One region of the Guyparkeria sp. SB14A genome, then DNA from elsewhere that is predicted to be linked to it. Evidence: predicted binding sites of a transcription regulator. Region 1 holds the regulator's gene; each other region holds the start of a gene.

Region 1 (5,631 bases):
GCCCCGGTCGCCGAACAACCGTTCGTCGGCGCCGATGCGCCGGCCGGCATCGGCGGGGTATAGGTCGACGATCAGGCGCAGGTACTTGCGTGCCTTGAGCGCGTTGCTGCCGAACAGCTCGCCGATATCCACGATGCCGATGCCACGCACCTCCAGCAGGCCGAACAGGCGATCGGGGCAGGAGCCGGTCACTTCCTCGCCGTGGGCCATGAAACAGGGGGCGTCGTCCGCCACCAGCCGATGCCCGCGGCTGAGCAGCTCGAGTGCCACCTCGCTCTTGCCGATGCCGGCCGCCCCCCGGATCAATACACCCAGCCCGCTGATCTCCATGAACACTCCGTGACGCCAGTCCTCGTCGGTGCGGCCGCAGAGGCGACGCAGGCGACGGGCAATCGTCTCGTCGTCCTCGTGCGTGCTCAGGATGTGGATTTCGGCCGTCGTGCTCGGCGCGGCGGCGTGGCGGTCGAGCCAGTCGGTCAGCACGTCGGCGTGGGCCTGGCTGAGGATGATCACCCGGGGGGCGCTGATCGCCGAGACTGGACCGTTGGCGCGCTCGAGGCATTCCTCGCCACATTGCAGGTAGTGGCGTAGCGAAGGTGAAATCAACGCGACGCGCGTTGGGATCCACGGGTTGGCCGGGCCGAGCAGGCGCTGATCGTCGGCGACCGGGGCGTCCCAGTCGGCCGGCAGTGCCTGCTGCCAGTCGGCGTCACCCGCATTGGAGGGGAGGTGTTGGTAGGTGAAACTCGGGATCATGGCCTGCCCGTTCGAGAGCCGATGGTCGGGCCTGGGCCCGGCTTAGGGAAGGTCTGCGCGAATCCGATGCCACTCTGGCTTGGCGAGCCGTTCGTGATCGAGGCGCGATGTCGCCGGCGTACCGGTGGTCACGTCAAGACATCGTAACGCGGAGCACGGGCGGCTCGACAAGCCCCGCTCTGCGCGCCTTGGGTCGGGCACCTGCGGTGTTGCCGTCCTTGGAGAGAGAATAACTCTTCCGCGGCGGACGGTCGCCTTGTATCTGCCCGACCCAAGGCGCGCAGAGCGGTATCGGATTCGTGCAGACCTTCCCTTAGCTCGCGGTCGCTTCCGCGCTGTCCTTGAGCCACTCTACCATCAGTGCCTGGACACGCTCGGCGCTCTGCGCCTCCATGAGGGTGTCGCGCTCGTCGGCATCGTTGAGGTGGCGTGCCAGGCGGCCGAGAATCTCCAGGTGTTGCTCCGGGCAATCCTCGGGGATGACCAGGCCGATGACCAGGGTGACCGGTGCGCCATCGGGGGCACCGAAATCGACGCCTTCGCGCAGCCGGATCAATGCGCCACGCGGGGTCAGGATGTCGTCGACCCGGCCGTGGGGGACGGCGATGCCATGACCGATTGCCGTGCAGCCCAGCCGTTCGCGGGCGACCAGCGCCTCGAAGATGCGGGTGGCCTGTTGGCCACCGAGTTCGTCGTCGGCGAGCAGGCCGGAGAGCACCTCCAGAACCCGCTTGCGGCTCTGGTACAGCTCGTCGATCCGGATGTGGTGGATCGGAAACAGCTCGGCAGTATTCATTAAGCACCCTGTCGGTCGACGGTCCGCGAGGATCGCTCGCGGGTCGGGGCGGGAATGGTTGAATCGGCGCGCATCATAGCGTGTTGCGCCTGCGGTGCAACACCGATCCGGACGAGACGGAGGCCGTTGTCGGTCGGCTTCCTTCCGTCAGCCCGCCGGCGATCATGCCGGCGGGGCCAGCTCAGCGGTGGCTGGTCAGCTTTTCCTTGTGCTTGACGATCTGCCGGTCGAGCTTGTTGATCATGGCGTCGATGGAGGCATACATGTCGTCGGTGACGGCCTCGGCGTGCATGTCCTGCCCGCTGACATGGAGGTTGGCCTCGGCCTTCTGGGCTTCCTTGCGCTCGATAGTCAGGATGACGTGGATATCCACCAGCTTGTCGAAGTGACGCTCGAGGCGCGTGAACTTGTCGTGGACGTGGGCCTTGAGTGCCTCGGTGACGTCGACGTGATGACCGGTGATGTCTATCTGCATGTGCCGCTCCTTAATAAGTGCGTTATATCAGTCGCTTGCGGTCTGTTGACGAGGCAATTCCCATCGCCTCGCGGTACTTGGCGATCGTGCGTCGCGCGACGTCGATCCCCTCGTCTCCAAGCATGGTCGCAATCTTGGCGTCGCTCAAGGGCTTCTTGGGATTTTCTTCCTCGACGAGCTTCTTGATGCGGGCGCGGATGGCGGTGGCCGAACATTCGCCCCCGTCACTGGTGCCGACGTGGCTGGAGAAGAAATACTTGAATTCGAACACGCCCCGCGGGGTGAGCATGTACTTGTTGGTGGTGACCCGGCTGACCGTCGATTCGTGCAGTTCGAGTGTCTCGGCGATCTCGCGCAGCACCAGCGGTTTCATCGCGATCTCGCCCTGCTCGAAGAACTCGATCTGGCGCCGCACGATCTCCCGCGCCACGTTCAGCAACGACTCGTTGCGGCTCCTCAGGCTCTTGATGAACCAGCGGGCCTCCTGGAGGTGGTTGCGGATGTAGGTCGCGTCCTTGCCGCGGCTGGAGCGGTCGATGAGGCTGGCGTAGGTCTGGTTCACGCGCAGGCGCGGGGCGATTTCGGGGTTGAGGTCGACATGCCAGCCATCCTCGCGGTGGGTGACGATCACGTCCGGCTTGATGTAGTCGGCGGCGGTGTCGCCGATCGACAGCCCCGGGCGGGGATCGAGCACCTGGATCAGGCGGAGGGCGGCCTCGAGCCGCTCGCGGCTGATACCCAGCCCCTTGATCACCTGCGGCAGCTCGCGCCGGGCGATGGCCTCGAGCCAGTCGTCCTGGAGCAGGGCGCGGGCATCGTCGGCCGCCGGGTCGTCGGCGTGATGCTGGTCGATCTGGATGGTCAGGCATTCGGCCAGCGATCGCGCCGCCACCCCGACCGGGTCGAGCTGCTGAATGTAATGGAGCGTGGCCTCCACCTCCTCGGTGTCGATTCCCGGCAGGTCCTCGGCGAGCATGGCCACGATCTCGTCCAGCGGTTCCTCGAGATAGCCGGAGGGCTCAAGCGACTCGATCAGCGCGGTGGCGATGCGACGGTCGGTGTCCGAGAGGGAGGCGAGATGGACCTGGCTGAGCAGATGGTCGCGGAGGTTGTCCTCACCCGTCGATTGCGTGGCAAAGGGGTCGTAGTCCTCGCCCGGGGCGCTGGCGCTCAGGGCGGTGCTGCCGTCGGACTCGTAGTAGTCGTCCCAGGAAGAATCGACCACCAGGTCCTCGTCGGCCGACTTGTCCTTGCGATCCTCGAGCAGTTCCTCGCCGGCCTGGGCGCCGGGGTCCTGTTCCTCGGCGGTGGTCGCCTCGGTCGCCTCGTCCTCCTCGCGCTCGTCCTCGGCCACTTCCAGGAGCGGGTTGCTGTCCAGCGCCTGCTGGATCTCCAGGCTCAGCTCCAGCGTGGAGAGCTGCAGCAGGCGGATGGACTGCTGCAACTGCGGCGTCATGGCCAGCGACTGGCCCAGGCGAAGCTCGAGACCTGCCTTCATGCCGGCCATGTCGCGCCTCCGGGGGTCAAAACGAGGGTAGGGTGGGGACGAATCGTGGAAGCGGCAAACCGGGCGGGAAGCCAGGTCGGAGCCGGGGGGTAAGGGTGACGTGCGCACGCAATTTGCATGGCGTCGAGTTTAGCCGATCGATACCGCACTGTGCCAACGGTTTTGCCCGATCCGCCGCGCCGCTCGTCGGTCGAGCGGATCGCCATTTCGAACGAATGGTCCGGTGCAGGGTTTCCCTGGGGAAACTCTGCACGATTCGATGGCATCTCTGGCTCGCGGGTTTGTTCGCAATCGAGGCGCCGATCCGAAGACGGGCTTGCTGCCCGTCGAGGGACGGCAACGACGAGTGCGGGCAAATCCCGCGCGCCCCGTCCGGGCGGGCCTTCAAGGGCCCATCTGCGGCGTCGCGGGGTTCGTCCATGAACCCCGCCCTTCGGGCCGGCTTGCGCCGGCCGGATCGGCGTCCTGCCGATCCGGTTCAGCCCTTGTAAAGGGCGACGGCCCTTTACGGCGGACTGCGCCTTGCATCTGGACCCTTGGAGGTCCCGCAGAGACGTCATCGAATCGTGCAGAGTTTCCCTAGAGGGTGAAGTCCTGGCCGAGGTAGACGTCGCGCACCGACTGGTTGGCGAGGAGCTCGTCGGCCGTGCCGTGTGCCAGGATGCTGCCGTCGGAGACGATGTAGGCCCGCTTGCACACGCCGAGGGTCTCGCGGACGTTGTGGTCGGTGATCAGCACGCCGATGCCGCGGTCCCGCAAGTGCTCGATGATGCGCTGGATGTCGATCACCGAAATGGGATCGATGCCGGCAAACGGTTCGTCGAGCAGCATGGCGCGGGGATTGGCCGCCAGCGCGCGGGCGATCTCCACCCGGCGTCGCTCGCCACCCGAGAGCGACTGGCCCTTCGAGTCGGCGATGTGGGTGATGTTGAGTTCCTCGAGCAACTCGTCGAGCGCCTGTCGACGCGTGGCCCGGTCGAGATCGCGGCGCAGCTCGAGGATGGCGAGGATGTTCTCGCGCACCGACAGCTTGCGGAACACCGACGGTTCCTGCGGCAGGTAGCCCAGCCCGAGGTGGGCGCGTCGGTCGATGGGCGTGTGCGTGATGTCGCGGCCATCGAGGAAGACCGCCCCCTGGTCGACCCCGACCAGGCCGACGATCATGTAGAAGCTGGTGGTCTTGCCGGCGCCGTTTGGCCCCAGCAGCCCCACGATCTCGCCGGCCTCGACGTGCAGCGAGACATCGCGCACCACGGGACGGGCGCCGTAGCTCTTCGACAGGCTGCGCGCCTCGAGCAGGGCCGTGCGCGGCTGTCCGGTGGCCGGGGACTCTGTGCGCGTCTCGGCGTGATACATGGATGCCTCAGTCGCCACCGTTGCCGCCTTCCTTGTTGCGCGGTTGCAGGGTCATTTCGACCCGCGATTTGCCGCCTTCCTCGCCGGCCTCGACCACCTCGGTGGCGAGATCGTAGGTGATGCGATCCGAACGGATCTCGTCGCCGCTGCGCTTGAGCCAGGCCTCGTCGGTCAGCACGACCGTGCCCTCGGCGGTGCGGTAGTCCGCCTGGAGCGCCTCGCCTTCGACCCAGTTCCCTTCCTCGTCGCGTTCGCGGAAGGTGGCGGGGCGCCCCTCGAGCACCGCGCGCACCAGCTCGCCGTCCTCGAGGTAGAGCGTGGCGCGCTGGCCCGTGGCGTGCAGGCTGCCCTGATCGATCACCACGTCGCCGGTGTAGACGCTGGTGCCTTCCTGGTACTTGGTCACCTTCTTGTCCGCCTGGACCTTGACCGGTTGGTTGCGGTCGGCCTGGGCGGCCAGTGCCGTCGACGAGCCCAGCCCCATGGACAGTCCGATGGCCAGCCCAATGGCCACTCGATTGGCTCGGGCGGTCAGCCGAGGGGAGCGAGCCCGTGATGCGTGGAGGGATGTCGCTGTGATCTGCATGGTGTGTCCTTCCTGCCTTCCGGCCGTCTCGGGGCAACCGTGCCCGACGGGCCGGCCTAGTCGGTGTTCCCGGTCGAGCCGGGCTGGATTTCGTCGCGGATCTGCCCGGTCTGGGTCAGAACCTCGTTGCCCCAGTCGAGGGCAAGCCGGTCGGC
Region 2 (5,631 bases), on a different contig from region 1:
GCTCGAGCGGCTGGCCATGGTCGTCTCCGACATTGAGATGCCCACCATGGACGGTTACACGCTGACCTCGCTGATTCGCCAGGACTCGGCCCTCAAGGGGATCTACGTCATCCTGCACTCCTCGCTCAGTGGGGTGTTCAACGAGAAGATGGTCAAGCAGGTGGGGGCCGATCGCTTCATTCCCAAGTTCCACCCGGATGACCTTGCCCGGGTCGTGGGTGACGCCCTTCGCCGCCATGAGGTGCACCACGCCGTGGACGAGGCTTGAGCCGCGGCATGAAGGCCGAAACCTTCGACCGGTTCTGCGCGTTCCTGGAGCAGCACAGCGGGATCCTGCTGAGCCGCGACAAGCAGTACCTGGTGGAAACCCGCTTGTCGCGCGTCGCCCGGTCGAAGGGCTACTCGACGGTCGAATCCCTGATCGAGACGCTCCTGTCGCGTCGGGATCGCATGCTCGCGCGCGACGTGGTCGATGCCATGACCACCAACGAAACCCTCTGGTTCCGCGATGGCTACCCCTTTGCCGCGCTGGAGAAGAAGTTCTTTCCCGAGGCGGTGGCAGCGAAGAAGGCCACCTACCGGGTCTGGTCGGCGGCCTGCTCGACCGGCCAGGAGGCGTTCTCGATCAGCATCATCGCCGAGGAACAGCGGGTGCCGTTCAACCTCGAGATCGTCGGCACCGATATCTCCGAGGCGGTGGTCGAGAAGGCCCGCCGGGGGGTGTTCGATGACCTGTCGCTCGGGCGGGGGTTGTCGCCGGAGCGCAAGCGTCAATTTTTCGTCAAGGCGACCGACGGCTGGAAGGTCGCGCCCCAGATCAGCCGTCGCACCCAGTTCCGGGTCGGCAATCTGCTCGAGCTGCGCCCGGAAGCCCGTCGCTACGACCTGGTGTTCTGTCGCAACGTGCTCATCTACTTCTCGCGGGACACCAAGGCGAAGATCATCGATCGTATCGCCGATACCCTGGTGCCCGGCGGCTACCTGATCCTCGGCGCCTCGGAGTCGCTTACCCAACTCTCCGACCGTTTCACCCCCGAGCGTCTGCCCACCGGCGGCACCGCCTACCGACTCAAGAGCTGATCCCGGTTGGGTTCCTTGGGTGCTCCCCGCACCCTCTATCAAGCCTCGGTTTCAAAAACTGGCACGCTTATCGCATAAGCCCTCGGCACTGACATTGTGTCGAGGGTTTTTTCATGTCGATCATCAATGACCGCCTGCTTGGCATCCACGACGATGCCCTGATTCTCCAGGAGCGCAGCCTCAAGATGCGCGCGGAGAACATCGCCAATGCCGACACCCCGGGCTACAAGGCGCGCGCGATGTCGTTCGATCGGGCGATGGAGACCGCGTTGCAGAGCAAGTCCTCGTCTGCCGGTAGCGCCGGGCGCCTCAAGACCGAGGATCCGCGCCAGATCGGTGGCGGCGGCGTGACGTCGGGGATCCGTGAGGGGTTTTCGGTGCCGGATGCGCCCGCCCTGGATGGCAACACGGTCGATCTCGACAAGGAGCGAGTGGGCTTTACCCAGGACGCGGTGGGTTACCAGACGACGCTTTCGTTTCTCAACAGTCGTGTTTCCGGCATCAAGAAGGCCCTGAGTGGCCAGTGATGACCGCGCCGGATTTCCGCGAACTACACTTTTCAGTCAAGGCAGGTGAAGCATGAGCTTGTACGACGTTTTCAATATTTCCTCCTCCGCGATGGCGGCGCAGTCGACGCGCCTGAACACCACCGCATCAAACCTGGCGAATGCCAACGTCGATGCCTCCTCGCCGGAAGAGGCCTACAAGGCAAGACAGCCGGTCTTTCAGACCGTGCTCGAAGCCAATGGCGGGCGCGGTGTGAAGGTGGTGGGCATCACCGAGTCGCAGGCGCAGCCGGCGCCGAAGCATGATCCGGGCAACCCGCTGGCCGACGAGAATGGGTACGTCTACAGCTCGAACGTCAACCCGGTCGAGGAGATGGTCAACATGCTGTCGGCCTCGCGTACCTATCAGACCAACGTCCAGGTGATGGACACGACCAAGCAGCTCGCGATGCGCACGCTGCAGCTTGGCCAGAGCCAGTAAGGCCGGAACGTGAAGGCCGAAAACCGGCAAGGGGCATGACATGACCAGTTCCGTGAACAGCGACATCTACGCCGACCTCGGGCTTGCCGCGCGCAAGAGCAGTGAGGGTGAGAGCAAGAACAAGCAGAATCTCGATCAGACGGATTTTCTCAAGCTGCTGACCACGCAGATGCAGAACCAGGACCCGATGAAGCCGATGGACAACACCCAGTTCGTCGCGCAGATGGCTCAGTTCTCCTCGCTCGAGGGCATTACCCAATTGAACGAGACTGTCTCCGGCTTCCAGGAATCGGTGCAGTCCAACCAGGTGATGCAGGCCTCGTCACTGGTCGGCAAGGCCGCCATGGTCAAGGGCGATACGGCTCAGATGTACCACATGCAACAGGCGGATGGCAGCACGGCACCATCGGGGATTCTGGGCGCGGTCGACGTGCCCACCGGTGCCTCGAAGATGAGTGTCGAGATCACGAACGCCAGCGGGCAGGTGGTCAAGTCCATCGACGTGCCGGTGGATGGATCGGATCGACCGTCCTTTTCCTGGGACGGCCGACTGAAGGACGGGCGGATGGCGCCCGAGGGCAACTACAAGGTGAACGCGACGGCCACGGTGGACGGCAAGGGGCAGGCGCCCCAGACCTACGTCGGGGCGGTGATCAGCAGCGTGGGCGTGACCAAGAATGGTCCGGAGCTGAATCTCGACGGCTTGTCGTCGGTGAAGCTATCGGATGTCGTTGAAATCATTAATTAAACCGGAGGACGCAGCATGTCGTTCAATACCTCCATCAGCGGCCTGAACGCCGCGCAGAAAGACCTGAACGTGACGAGCAACAACATTGCCAACGCCAAGTCCACCGGCTTCAAGAAGTCGCGGGCCGAGTTCGGCGATATCTATGCGGTCAGCGCGTTCGGCAACAGCAAGACCGCCGTGGGGCAGGGTGTCATCAACCAGGCGGTGACCCAGCAGTTCGCGCAGGGCAACCTCGAGTTCACCGACAACTCACTCGATCTCGCCATTTCCGGTCAGGGGTTCTTTGCCTTCCAGCCGTCGCTGGACAGTTCGGAGTCGGTATTCAGTCGGGCCGGCGCACTGGGCGTGAACAAGAATGGTTATCTCGTGAACCAGGCGGGTGAGTTCCTGAAGGCGTTGCCGGTCAACGAAAATGGCACCCTGCAATCGACCTCGTTGGCGACATCCAGCCCGGTGCAATTGCCGGTCGCGGCCGGTGCCCCGCAGGCGACTACGGAAGGCAGTCTGTCCCTCAACTTGCCTGCAGGGGCAGAAACCCCTCCGGTGACTACCTTCGACCCTGACGACCCAGATTCCTACAATCAGGCGAACTCGCAGCGGATTTATGATTCTTTGGGGAATCCGCACACGCTGACGAGTTATTTCGTGAAAACGGGGAATCCCAACGAATGGGATGTCTACTACCAGATCGATGATCAGCCGGTAGCGGACATGACCCAGCAGACGGTCACGTTCAACACGGATGGTTCGTTTGACACGGCCAGTGCCAATCCGGTCACCGTGACCGAGACCGGTGCGAATTTGGGCACCGGTGCGGGGGATCTCAGTATCGACATGACCTTCCGCACCGACTCGACTCAATACAATGGTCCGTTCAACGTTGCCGACCAGTCAGCCGACGGCAACACAACCGGCCAGCTGACTGGCATCTCGGTGGGTACCGATGGCCTGATCCGCGCAAGCTACACCAATGGCGAGTCCATCCCGCTGGGCAAGGTCGCCTTGGTTGATTTCCGTAACCCACAAGGTCTGAAGCAGGTGGGCGACAACCAGTGGATCGAGTCGATCGACTCAGGTGAGCCGCTGGCGGGCGAGGCCGGTACGGGCACCTTCGGTGCGATCCAGGGCGGCGCGCTCGAGGCATCCAACGTCGACCTGACGTCTGAGTTGGTCAACCTGATCACCGCGCAGCGGAACTTCCAGGCCAACTCGCGGGCGATCGAGGCCAACAAGACCTTGAGCGACACCATCATCGGCATTCGCTGATCCTTTCGGCGAGTGACCGTTCCACCGGGCGGCCTGCGGGCCGCCCTTTTTTTGTCCGCAAGTGATTCAATTGCGCCATCTTTCGCCAGTTTTCTTCTCTTGGCACACCTCCTGCATTACCCATGGCAACGGGGCATTTTCCCCGCTTGTGATTCGTGAATCGTGGAGGTGTTGTGATGGATCGTCTGGCTTATATCGCCATGAGCGGTGCCTCGCAGACATTACGGGCCCAGGCCACCAACGCCAATAATTTGGCGAACGTGAACACCCAGGGCTTCAAGGCCGACATCGATGCCTTTGCCGCGCTGCCGGTCTACGGCCCGGGGCAGGCATCGCGCGCCTACACCGAGGCGCAAGGCAAGGGTGCCGATTTCTCGCCTGGTCCCCTGATGACCACCGGTCGGGATCTCGACATTGCCGTCAAGGGCGAGGGCTTTATCGCCGTGGAGGCCCCGGATGGCCGGGTGGCCTACACACGGCGCGGTGACCTTCATCTGACGGCCAACGGCCAGTTGCAGACCGGGCAAGGCGATCCGGTGATGGGCAACGAGGGGCCGATCGCGATCCCGCCGGCCGAGAAGATCGATATTCACGCCGACGGCAGCATCAGCATCATCCCGGTGGGCGGTCAGACCAACGCCCCGGCGATGGTCGATCGGATCCGGCTGGTCAACCCCGACCAGGCGGACCTGCAGAAGGCTCCGGACGGCCGGTTCTCGCTGCGCGAGGGCGCCGAGGAGCCGCAGGCCGATGCCGCCGTGCAGATCGCCAGTGGCGTGCTCGAGGGCAGCAACGTCAATGCCGTCGAGGCCATGGTCAACATGATCGAGTACGGCCGCATGTTCGAGACACAAAGCCGAATGATTCGCACGGCGGACGAGAACGGCGAAGCCGCCGACCGCCTGATGCGCCTCGGTTAATTGGATTTAGGGGAGAGACACCATGACCACACCCGCACTTTGGACCGCCAAGACCGGCCTGGACGCGCAGCAGACGCGCATGTCGGTGATTTCCAACAACCTCGCCAACGTCAATACCACCGGGTTCAAGCGTGACCGGGCGGTGTTCGAGGACCTGATCTACCAGAACTACCGTCAGGTCGGCGCGGCGAACAACCAGCAGGACGAGGTGCCCACCGGCCTGAACGTCGGCACGGGCGTTCGCGTGGTGGCCACCGAGAAGCAGCACACGCAGGGCAATATCCAGCAGACGGACAACGCCCTGGACATGGCCGTCAACGGTCGCGGCTTCTTCCAGGTGCTCCAGCCCGACGGCAACATCGCCTACACCCGAGACGGTGACTTCTCGCTCAACAGCGACGGCCAGCTGGTTACGGCCAACGGCCAGCCGGTCGAGCCGGCGATCAACGTCCCGCAGGGGGCCCAGTCCATCACCATCGGCACGGACGGCACGGTCAGCGCGCAGCTGGCCGGCCAGGCCGAACCGGTTCAGCTGGGCAACATCCAGCTGGCGGATTTCGTCAACCCGGCGGGCCTGCAGCCGATCGGCAACAACCTGTTCGTCGAATCGGGTGCCAGTGGCGCCCCGCA
Region 3 (5,631 bases), on a different contig from region 1:
CTGGGCGGCGTTCCGCTGCGCGACCGACTGGCGCCAGGCAAGCCGACTGGCCGTCGGCATCGGAGTGATCGGCTACCTGGCCGCCTTTGCCCTTGCGCTGATGTTCGACCAACCCTTCGCCGCGGTACTGGTCGCCACGCTACTGGTATTGGCCAGCGCGGTCCGCCAGCTCGCGCCCCGGGGCCGGTAAAGTCCACTGAACTGCCCGCGTGCTACGCTTGCCGGCGATGCACGCAGGAGGGGCCGCATGAACCAGCCACCACGGACACCGGACGACGACCAAGGCGCATCGCCAGCCCACGTGCCTGAGCCGAAACGGGGCGTCGGCTGCCTGGGCGTGAGCCTCATTGTCGTCGGCACGATGGTCGTCACGCTCGCCCTGGGCGCGGTCGCGGTGCGGTATTTCCTGTTCCCGTCACCGTTCGAGCCGGTCGAGCTCGATGCAACCGAACAACAGCGGCTCGACGACAAGCTCGCCGCCATTGGCGTGCAGACCGAACGCACCCCGCCCCCGGCCGGCGATCGGTTCGCAGCCCGCCCGGAGGAGTTCGATGCCCAGGGGCGACTCAAGCCCGAGGCCTACCGCGAGCAGGACGCCCCGCGCGAGGTGCAGTTCGATGAACGCGAGCTCAACGCCATCATCGCCCGCGACCCGGCGATGGCACGGCGCCTGGCAATCGACCTCTCCGAGGACCTGGTCAGCGTCAAGCTCCTGGTGCCGCTGCCGCCGGACTTCCCGATCATGGGCGGACAGACGCTGCGCCTGAATGCCGGCGCGGAGGTGCGACAAGTGCCGACACCGAACGGATCGCGACTGGCGGTGGTCGTGACCGGCGTGAGCCTGTGGGGCGTGCCGCTACCCAACGCCTGGATCGGTGGGCTCAAGGGCGTCGAACTGGTCGCGGAATTCGGGGGCCAACCGGGCTTTTGGCAGTCGCTTGCCGACGGGGTCGAGTCCGTCCAGGTCGAGGAAGGCCAGCTCGTGTTCCGGCTGGCCGAATGACGATCACCCACTACCCGAATACACAGGAGGCACGCGCATGAAAACCGCCCTGATCACCGGCACCAACCGAGGCATCGGCCTGGAACTGGCCCGCCAGCTGCTCGAGGACGGCTGGCGCGTACACGCCACCGCGCGCGATCCGAAGGGATCGGCCGAGCTCAAGGCGCTGGCCGTCGACCATCCGGACACCCTGCAACTGCATGCCCTGGACGTCGGGAATGCCGAGGCCATCCGGGCGCTGTCCGATCGACTGGCGGACGAATCGATCGACTGGCTGATCAACAATGCCGGCATCTACGGCCCGCGCGGCGTGGCCTTCGGTAACGTCCAGGACGTCGAGGCCTGGCTGGAGGTGTTCCGCATCAACAGCATCGCCCCGATGCTGATCATGCAGGCCTTCGTCGAGCAGGTGGCGCGCAGCGGCGAGAAGAAGATCGGCATCCTGTCGAGCAAGGTCGGCTCCATGGGCGACAACGGCTCGGGCGGCGGTTACATCTATCGTTCGAGCAAGGCGGCGGTCAACGCGGTGATAAAGAGCGCCTCGATCGACCTCGAACCGCTCGGCATCAACGTCGTCGCCCTGCACCCGGGCTGGGTGCTGACCGACATGGGCGGCCCCCACGCCGAGATCACCACCGCCCAGAGCGCCGCGGGGCTACGTCGCAACATGGCCGGCCTGACCGAGGCCGACCGGGGTCGGTTCATCGACATCGACGGCACCACGATCCCCTGGTAACGGCAGCGGCCAGGCTCGCGACGGGCAGGCTTGTTGGCGCAAACGGGAATCGTTATCATTCCAATCCCATGCCGCTCAACGCACGCGCTCGCCCAGAACCAACCGGGAGGCCACCACCATGCAGCTGTTGCACCACTGTGGGGAAAAGGCCGATCAGATCGTGGTCGCCTCGCCCGACGGGGACCGGGAGATCGCCCGGTTTCGCTATGCCGAACTCGACCGTTTCATTGCCGAGGGCAAGCTGTCCACCGCCGCGCTGTTCGACCGGCGCCCGTCGGGCCAGGCCGCACTCTGCCGTCAGCTTGCCCTGCTGGCCTGCGCCCGGGAGTGCCGCCACGGCATGGCCTGTCTGGCCACGGACTGCCCCTACCACCCGGCGAGTCCGCGGCCCGTGATTCCGTCGCTCGATAGCCTGCCGACGACATCGCGCCGATCCAGTGCACCATAAAGGGGCTGCCAATCAAGCCAATGCACTGCTACGGTGCATATATTCGGCCATGGTGCGCACCCCTCGCCAACTCCGTCTCTCCACGCGCCAGATCGACCGCAAATCCGAGTCACGAGAGACCGCCTGACAACAACCACTTAGCTCAAACCACCCCGGGCGCACGCCGGGGGCGATGGCCGGCGGAACCCACCCCGGCGCGCTCACCGTAAACAGGCACGGTTTCTGCTTTTCTTGCACCAAGCCGGGCATCGGCGGATCATGTCGGCAGCATGCCGCGCGATCTCACGCCCGCCGCATTCGAGATTCAACGTTCATCGGAGGATTCCATGTCCAACGCGACCAACAAAGTCATGACCATGATGGAAGAACACGGCGTCAAGTTCGTCGACTTCCGCTTCACCGACACGCTGGGCAAGCAGCAGCACGTCACCTACCCGGCCGGCCACATCGATGAAGAAACCTTCGAGGACGGCGTGATGTTCGACGGTTCGTCGATCGCCGGCTGGAAGGGCATCAACGCCTCGGACATGATCCTGATGCCGGACCCGGAATCCGCCAACATCGATCCGTTCTCCGAAGAGCCGACCCTGATCGTGGTCTGCGACATCATCGAGCCGGACACCATGCAGGGCTACAACCGCGACCCGCGCTCGGTCGCCCGTCGCGCCGAGGCCTACATCCAGGCATCGGGCCTGGCCGACGCCGCGCTGTTCGGCCCGGAGAACGAGTTCTTCATCCTCGACGACGTCCGCTGGGGCTCGGACATGTCCGGCTCGTTCGTCAAGATCGATTCCAAGGAAGCCGCCTGGAACGCCGAGCGCGTCTACGAGGACGGCAACATGGGCCACCGCCCGGGCGTCAAGGGCGGCTACTTCCCGGTCCCGCCGGTCGACTCCCTGCACGACATCCGTCAGGCGATGTGCCTGGTGCTCGAGGAAATGGGCCAGAACGTCGAGGTCCATCACCACGAAGTCGCCACCGCCGGCCAGTGCGAGATCGGCGTGGCGTTCAACACGCTGGTCAAGAAGGCCGACGAGGTCCAGGACCTCAAGTACGTGATCCACAACGTCGCGCACGCCTACGGCAAGACCGCCACCTTCATGCCCAAGCCGATCGTCGGCGACAACGGGTCGGGCATGCACGTCCACCAGTCGATGACCAAGGACGGCAAGAACCTGTTCTCGGGTGACGGCTACGCGGGTCTGTCGGAAATGGCGCTGTACTACATCGGCGGCATCATCAAGCACGCCCGCGCCCTGAACGCCTTCTGCAACCCGTCGACCAACAGCTACAAGCGCCTGGTCCCGGGCTTCGAGGCACCGGTCAAGCTGGCCTACTCCAGCCGCAACCGCTCGGCGTCCATCCGGATCCCGTTCGTCTCCAACCCGAAGGCGCGCCGCGTCGAGCTCCGCTTCCCGGACTCCACCGCCAACCCGTACCTGGCCTTCGCGGCGATGCTGATGGCCGGCATCGACGGCATCCAGAACAAGATCCACCCGGGCGAGGCCGCGAGCAAGAACCTCTACGACCTGCCGCCGGAAGAAGAGAAGAACATCCCCGAGGTGGCCTTCTCGCTGGACGAGGCGCTCAAGGCTCTCGACGAGGACCGCGAGTTCCTGACCCGCGGCGACGTCTTCTCCGACGACCTGATCGACGCCTACATCGAGCTCAAGGGCGAGGAAGTCCAGCTGCTGCGGATGACCACGCACCCGGTCGAGTTCGACATGTACTACAGCGTGTAAACGCTGTCGCCGGGCCGGGACCCTCCCCGGCCACCGAACAACGAACGCCCCGCATTGCGGGGCGTTTTTCATGTGGGGCGCGATCATCACCGAGCACGGCGGAAGACTCGGTCTACTTCTTCGGCACGCCCTCGGGACCCAGTTCCTCCTTCATCCGCTTCTGGAATTCCTTGATCTGCTCACGGGCCTCCTGCTCGCTGACGCCGTAACGTGACTGGATCTTGCCGATCAGCTCGTCCTTCTTGCCCTCGAGCACCGCGAACTCGTCACCGGTGATCTTGCCCCAGTATTCCTCGGCATATCCGATGAACGAACGCCAGTTGCCTGCGATGTGATCCCACTTCATTACGGAACTCCTGTGCGGTTTTGCCCTCTTCATTGTAGGCAATCGCCAACGCCCTGCTTACCTGAATGCGAAGCAATGTCAGGCCGGGTTACAATGACCGTAGTTAATGATCAGCCCTATTAATGACATCAGAAATCAGAGAGACCGCCATGCCGCCCGAGGCCCTTTTCCGAGCCCTTGGTGACACCACCCGCTTGCGCTGCCTCATGCTACTGCTGCGCGAAGGCGAGCTGTGTGTCTGCGAACTGACCGAGGCGCTGGCGCTGAGCCAGCCGAAGATCTCCAGGCACCTGGCGCACCTGCGCGACGCCGGGATCACCGACGTGCGACGTGACGGGACCTGGGTGTTCTACCGCGTTGCCGAGAACCTGCCCAGCTGGGCCCGCGCCGTGCTCAAGGCGACCTTCGACGGCAACGCGACCGGCGAGACCTTTGTCGAGGATCTCGACCGACTGAAAAAGATGGTCGGCCGGCCGGCACGGGGCTAATCACATCCCATCGAGACGAGCCGTTGAGATAAGCTGGTTGGCCAATCGATGAAAGGGCAATCCGCATGGCAGGCCAGGCCAATCCCGCACTCCGCCACCTCGGCGTGATGACGTTACTCGAAGGTAGCTCGCTAATCGCCCTGGTCGCGATCGCCATGCCGTTGAAATACATGGCCGACCTACCGGAGGCCGTGAGCGTCGTGGGCCCGGTTCACGGGGTGCTCTTCCTCTGGACCATGGCCGTGCTGGCGATCACGCTCTACCGGCGACTGCTGCCCATCCCCCACGGGGCCGTGGTCGCGATCGCCGCATTCATCCCCTTCGGCGGGCTGTTCTCGCACCACCTGGTCAGACGTCGCCTCGCTGAGGGCAACTGACCATCCAACAAAAAGGCCGGACCGGGGCCACCCCCGTCCGGCCTTTTACGCTTTGCGCGCCCGGGACGATCAGGAGGAACGCAGCTCGACCGGGATGGGAAAGACCATGTTCTCGACCACGGTCGGCTCGCGCTCCTCTAGCGTGGCGTCGCACTCGAGCTTGAGCCGCTCGATCACCTGACCCACGAGGATCTCCGGGGCCGAGGCGCCGGCCGTGACGCCCACGCGACTGCAATCGCCGAACCAGGATGGGTCGATGTCCTCCGCCCCATCGATCAGGTGGGCGGGCGTGCCCGCCTGTTCGGCCAGCTCGCGCAGGCGATTGGAGTTGGAGCTGGTCTTCGAACCGACCACCAGCACCACGTCGCAGCTCTCGGCCAGTTCGCGCACGGCGTCCTGACGGTTCTGCGTGGCGTAGCAGATGTCGTCCTTGCGCGGCCCCTCGATGTGGGGGAGGCGCTCCTGCAGCGCGCCGATGATCGCGCGGGTCT
Region 4 (5,631 bases), on a different contig from region 1:
AATCCATACCGAGGCCCGACATGCACCCACCTCAGCCGCCCCGCCACCGCCGCTACCGTCCCGGCAAGCGCAGCCTGATTGCCCTGCTCTCGATCGGGCTGATCGCCTGGCTGGCCATGGGCGCCTGGCATGTCTACAAGCCCATGCCCGGCGGGCTGGACGTGGCCACGCCGTGGGTCCCCGCCGAGGAGGTGCGCTTTCTCGCCGACACGACCTACACGGCGCCCGACGGGACGCGCGTCAGCGACCAGCGGATATTCGATGCGATCCGGGAAATGATCGTCGGGTCGCAACGGCTGCTCGTCCTCGACATGTTCCTGTTCAACGATTTCGCCGGCGAGACCGGTGACGGTCATCGCCCGCTGTCGACCGAGCTGACCCAGGCGCTGATCGACCAGCGAGGCCGACAGCCCGATCTCAAGGCCGTGCTGATCACCGACCCGGTCAATACCGCGTACGGCGGTGTGGCCGCTGACCACCTCGGCAAACTGCGAGATGAGGGGGTTCGGGTCATCACTACCGACCTCGACCGTCTGCGCGATCCGAACCCCTTGTGGTCCGGGTTGTGGCGGCTGTGCTGCCGATGGCTGGAGAGCGAACCCGGCGCCGGATGGCTGCCCAACCCCCTGGCCGAGGACCGTGGCGCCACGCTCGCCGCGTGGATGCGGCTGCTCAATTTCAAGGCCAACCACCGCAAGACCGTGATCGCCGATCGGGGGGAGCAATGGATCGGGCTGGTGACCTCGGCCAACCCGCATGACGCGAGCAGCCGGCATGGCAACGTCGCCCTGCGGTTTGCCGGCCCGGCCGCCCTGGACCTGCTAGCGACCGAGCAGGCCGCCGCCGAGCTGTCCGGCGCCGAGCGCGCCTTCGCCCTCCCCTCGCCCCCGCGGGGCGACCCCCTCGACTCGAAGGAAGGACGGTTACGGGTACTGACCGAGGCACGTATCCGCGAGGCCGCCGTCGCAATGATCCAGGCGGCGGAGGACGGCGAGCGACTGGACCTGGCGATGTTCTACCTCTCGCACCGGGAGGTGATCGATGCCCTCAAGCAGGCAGCCGCACGCGGGGTGGCGCTGCGCGTGCTGCTCGACGCCAACCACGATGCCTTCGGCCGGGAAAAGAGCGGCATCCCCAACCGGCCGGTCGGAATGGAGTTGCACCGAGCGGGCGTCCCGGTGCGCTGGTGCGATACGCGCGGCGAGCAGTGTCACAGCAAGATGCTGCTCCATCGCCAGGCCGATGGCTCCGGTCGGCTGCTGCTCGGGTCGGCGAATTTCACCCGCCGCAACCTCGACAACTTCAACATGGAGACCAACGTCGAATGGCAGGCCCCGCCCGATCACCCGGCGCTCCGCGAGGCCATGGCCTTTTTCGATACGCGCTGGTGCAACACCAACGGCGAGCACCACAGCCTGCCCTTTGCCGAGTACGCCGACGACTCGTGGTGGCGTTACTGGCGCTACCGACTGATGGAGGCGACCGGCCTGTCGACGTTCTGACCGGGCCTCACAGGCCGAAGGGATACGTATCAGCCGCACCCTCGAGCGCTCGGCTGTCCAGCGGCGTCACGGCCCGACTGCGGTCCACCCAGACGTACTCGTCGAACTGGCGCGGCAGCTCGGCGTGAAAGTAGTGACTGGCGCGTTCGGTTTCCGGACGATAGATCACCCCGACCGCCCGTTCCAGGCGTGACTCGGCCAAGCCCTGGCGTACCTGGGGGTCGCCGCCCCGGCCCAGCGGCAACAGGAAACCGGCCCGACCGGTCTCGTGGCAGAGACGCTCGTAGCTGTCTGGCAACGCCGGGCGCAACGTCTTGATCTCCATCGGTTCGTCCCAGTTCGAGGCCGCCGCCACCGTGCCGGTGTCCGTGCCGAAACCGATCGAGTAGACGGCCTCGCCGAATCGGGCCCGACACAACTGGCCGATATTGAATTCGCCGCGCCGCGACATGTCGGTAGCCCGTGCATCGCCCACGTGCGAGTTGTGCGCCCAGACCACGCCACGGCTGTCCTCGCCGTGATGAGCCAGCAACGCCTCGAGGGTCTCGAACATGTGGCCATCGCGAAGGTTCCAGGCACTACGCGAGCCGTAGAACATCGAGCGGTAGTACTCCTCGGCGTTGGCGATCAGGCGGGCATTCTGCACCGCGTCGAGGAACCGGTCGCCGTCCTGCTCGGCGTACCGACGGTGACGTTGCTGCAGATCGCGCAGCATCGCCACCACCGGTCGCTCGCAGCCGGCATAGCCTGGGCTCAGCGACATCCGGGCATAGTCGGCCGGGTCGGGTTCGAAGGGCGTCAGGCAGCCGTAGCGCTGCCGGGCAACGGCGGCGGCCTCCGGGTCGACGTCGTCGAGGTAGTCGAGCACGGCCGCGATCGAGTTGTAGAGGCTGTAGAGGTCCAGGCCGTGAAAGGCGACACGATCGGCGGGCGCCCGATCGGCATTGTGCTCGCGCAACCAGTCGACGAACCCGCGCACCTCCGCGTTGCGCCACATCCAGGTGGGAAACCGGGCAAAAGCGGTCCATTCGGATGGCGGGTACTCGGCGTGTCGCACGTAGTGATCGATGCGGGCGGCATCGGGCCAGTCGCCCTCGATGGCGACGAAATCGAACCCCTTCGCCTCGATCAGCGCCCGGGTAATCCGTTGGCGGGCGCGGTAGAACTCCGAGGTGCCGTGGGAGGCCTCGCCGATCAGCACCAGACGCGAGTCGCCGATGCGCTCCAGCAGGCCGTCCAGCGGCAGGTCGTCGACCGCATCGAACCCTTCGGCCACCGCCGCCATGCGGCGACCGAGTGACTGATCGCGTGGCGACATCGTGCGCGGGCCGGCCCGCGGCGAACGGGCGCGAGCCTCGTCCCGGCCGGCCTCGCCCAACAGCGGGAGGAAGCTCACGTCGGCCAGATCCTCGGTGCGATACGCGTTCTCGCCCAGGCGCGTGATCCGCACCAGCTCCTGCGCCTCGTCGTCCTCACCCACCGGGATCACCAATCGGCCGCCAATCGCCAGCTGGCGCTTGAGTCGATCCGGGACACCGGGGCTCGCCGCGGCCACCATGATTGCATCGAAGGGCGCCGCCTCGGGCCAGCCCAGCGACCCGTCGCCCTCGCGCACCTCGACATTCCCAACCCCCTGGTCGCTCAACGCGCGACGCGCCTGGGTGGCGAGCTCCCCGATGCGCTCGATGCTGTACACCGCGGCGGCGATCCGCGCGACTACCGCCGCGGCGTAACCCGAGCCGGTACCGATGTCGAGCACGCGCTCACCCCCCTTGAGATCGAGCGCCTCGATCATCATCGCGACCACCCAGGGCTGGGTAATGGTCTGACCGGCGGCGATCGGCAGCGCGGTGTCCTCGTAGGCGAACTCGCGCAGGTCCTGCGGCACGAACGCCTCGCGTGGCACCTGCCGCATCGCCTCGAGCACCTGGGGTGATCGGACGCCTCGAGCTCGCACCTGGTGTTCAACCATCGTCTCGCGACGGAATTTCCAGTCTGAATCGGTCATGGCTCACCCCCGACGGGAACCGTCATGGAACACGAGGTCAGGTGAGCATAGTCAATGCACTATCGAACGACGCCCGCCGCCGTTTTTGCACCCCGGTTGTGCATGCATGGGCGTCTCTGCACCAGAGAGACGCATTCGTTGCCGGTCGACTGCCCCTTAATGCGGCATGTGGCCATGGAACGATTCCTGCCTATGGTGCAAGCAACCCTTCAGACCGGAGACTTCGATGGAAACGTTTCAGGACGGTGCGAACACCTTCTTTCTCTTGATCGGTGCGGCCATGGTGCTGGCCATGCACGCCGGCTTCGCCTTTCTCGAGGTGGGCACGGTGCGCGAGAAGAACCAGGTCAACGCCCTGGTCAAGATCATCGCCGATTTCGCCGTCGCGACGATCGCCTACTTCTTCATCGGCTACTCGATCGCCTACGGGATGGACTTCTACGCCGCGGCCGCCGAGCTCAATGTCGGCAACGGCTACGAGCTGGTGAAGTTCTTCTTCCTGTTGACCTTCGCCGCCGCCATCCCGGCCATCGTCTCCGGCGGCATCGCCGAGCGGGCCAAGTTCTACCCGGTGCTCGCGGCGACCTTCCTGATCGTGGCGTTCATCTACCCGGTCTACGAGGGCATGGTCTGGAACGGCCGGTTCGGCCTGCAGGGCTGGCTGGAATCCACCTTCGGGGCCGGCTTCCACGACTTCGCCGGCTCCATGGTGGTGCATGGCATGGGCGGCTGGATCGCCCTGGCCGCGGTCTTGCTGCTGGGGGCGCGTCGCGGGCGCTACGGCAAGCACGGCATGGCCGCCCACCCGCCGTCGAGCATCCCGTTTCTCGCCCTGGGTGCCTGGATCCTGACCGTGGGCTGGTTCGGGTTCAACGTCATGTCGGCCCAGTCGGTCGAGGCGGTCTCGGGGTTGGTCGCGCTCAACTCGCTGATGGCGATGGTCGGCGGCGTGCTCGCCGCCCTGTTCGTCGGTCGCAATGACCCGGGCTTCGTCCACAACGGTCCGCTGGCCGGGCTGGTGGCCATCTGCGCTGGCTCGGACATCGTCCACCCGCTGGGCGCACTCGCGATCGGCGCGATTGCCGGTGCCCTGTTCGTCGCGACGTTCATCCTCACCCAGAACCGCTGGAAGATCGACGACGTGCTGGGCGTGTGGCCACTGCACGGGCTGTGCGGCGCCTGGGGCGCGATTGCCGCCGGCATCTTCGGGCTGGAGGCGCTTGGCGGCATGGGCGGCGTGAGCCTGGTTTCGCAGCTGATCGGCACCACGGTGGGCGTTTCCATCGCGCTGGCCGGCGGCTTTCTCGTCTACTGGCTGCTCAAGCGCAGCGTCGGCATCCGCCTGACCGAAGAACAGGAGTTCGAGGGCGCGGACCTGTCGATCCATCGCATCAGCGCCACCCCGCCCAACGGAAGCTGATTCGACACCCGGTCCGGCACGGACCCAACGCCAATGCAGGCCGCCCGGGCATCCGGGCGTCGATCGAAGGCCCGGTGACGCCAGCGCGTTACCGGGCCTTTTGCTGGTACATGGCCTCGTCGGCGGCCTGCAGCAAGGCCTCCGGCGTCGTGCCGTCGGTCGGGTAGACCGCCGAACCAATACTGACCGTAACCCGCACGGTCAGCCCGTCGAGCGTGATCGACCGCTCGACCACCTCGCCGAGCTTTTCGGCGACGGTGCGTACGTCCTCGGCATCGGCCGGACGCACAACCAGCACCGCGAATTCGTCGCCACCGAGACGCGCCACGCTGTCGGTCTCGCGTGTCGCCTCCTGCAGCCGACGCACCAGGGTGACCAGCACCTGGTCCCCCACGTCGTGGCCATGGGTGTCGTTGATCGGCTTGAAGTCGTCCAGGTCGAGGTAGAGCACCGCGACCAGGTCGCCGTGGCGCTCGGCCTCGGCGATCGCGCGAGTCAGGCGCTCGTGGAACAGCACCCGGTTGGCCGCGCCTGTGAGCGGATCGTGATGGGCCCGGTACCACATGCGCCGCTCGCGATCGTGGATGTCGCTGATGTCGCTGAACAGCCCGACCAGCCGGCGTTCCCCCCAGTCGAGGGTCAGTGCCGTCAGCGAGAGCAACACCGGCGTGCGCTCGCCCCGTTTCCGATCGAGCAGCATC

The links. The regulator sigma-54, encoded in region 1, starts transcription at its own class of promoters, with help from an activator protein. The targets are predictions, from matches to a motif close to TGGCANGNTNCNTGCTT.
Region 2: flgB (flagellar basal body rod protein FlgB) is a predicted target of sigma-54. The motif match lies at 1,140-1,156, and genes of this name have one in related genera.
Region 3: glnA (glutamate--ammonia ligase) is a predicted target of sigma-54. The motif match lies at 2,399-2,415, and genes of this name have one in related genera.
Region 4: FAZ79_RS08495 (ammonium transporter) is a predicted target of sigma-54. The motif match lies at 3,686-3,702, and genes of this name have one in related genera.

Annotation. Positions count from the first base shown of each region.
Region 1 covers NZ_SWAW01000008.1:53,879-59,509, reverse strand. The annotation lists gene FAZ79_RS05155 (hypothetical protein) at 1-756, opposite strand, end outside; gene FAZ79_RS05150 (PTS sugar transporter subunit IIA) at 1,070-1,552, opposite strand; gene raiA (ribosome-associated translation inhibitor RaiA) at 1,734-2,027, opposite strand; gene FAZ79_RS05140 (RNA polymerase factor sigma-54) at 2,050-3,525, opposite strand; gene lptB (LPS export ABC transporter ATP-binding protein) at 4,114-4,908, opposite strand; gene lptA (lipopolysaccharide transport periplasmic protein LptA) at 4,898-5,404, opposite strand; gene lptC (LPS export ABC transporter periplasmic protein LptC) at 5,533-5,631, opposite strand, start outside.
Region 2 covers NZ_SWAW01000005.1:87,907-93,537, reverse strand. The annotation lists gene FAZ79_RS03710 (chemotaxis protein) at 1-268, shown strand, start outside; gene FAZ79_RS03705 (protein-glutamate O-methyltransferase CheR) at 277-1,080, shown strand; gene flgB (flagellar basal body rod protein FlgB) at 1,194-1,607, shown strand; gene flgC (flagellar basal body rod protein FlgC) at 1,660-2,067, shown strand; gene FAZ79_RS03690 (flagellar hook assembly protein FlgD) at 2,108-2,815, shown strand; gene flgE (flagellar hook protein FlgE) at 2,831-4,081, shown strand; gene flgF (flagellar basal-body rod protein FlgF) at 4,258-5,001, shown strand; gene flgG (flagellar basal-body rod protein FlgG) at 5,024-5,631, shown strand, end outside.
Region 3 covers NZ_SWAW01000007.1:70,363-75,993, forward strand. The annotation lists gene FAZ79_RS04770 (metal ABC transporter permease) at 1-190, shown strand, start outside; gene FAZ79_RS04775 (arginine N-succinyltransferase) at 248-1,003, shown strand; gene FAZ79_RS04780 (SDR family oxidoreductase) at 1,041-1,739, shown strand; gene FAZ79_RS04785 (hypothetical protein) at 1,858-2,187, shown strand; gene glnA (glutamate--ammonia ligase) at 2,514-3,929, shown strand; gene FAZ79_RS04795 (CsbD family protein) at 4,042-4,275, opposite strand; gene FAZ79_RS04800 (metalloregulator ArsR/SmtB family transcription factor) at 4,398-4,763, shown strand; gene FAZ79_RS04805 (DUF3817 domain-containing protein) at 4,829-5,140, shown strand; gene ispH (4-hydroxy-3-methylbut-2-enyl diphosphate reductase) at 5,210-5,631, opposite strand, start outside.
Region 4 covers NZ_SWAW01000020.1:23,100-28,730, forward strand. The annotation lists gene FAZ79_RS08485 (phospholipase D family protein) at 21-1,502, shown strand; gene FAZ79_RS08490 (protein-L-isoaspartate(D-aspartate) O-methyltransferase) at 1,510-3,510, opposite strand; gene FAZ79_RS08495 (ammonium transporter) at 3,737-4,930, shown strand; gene FAZ79_RS08500 (diguanylate cyclase) at 5,019-5,631, opposite strand, start outside.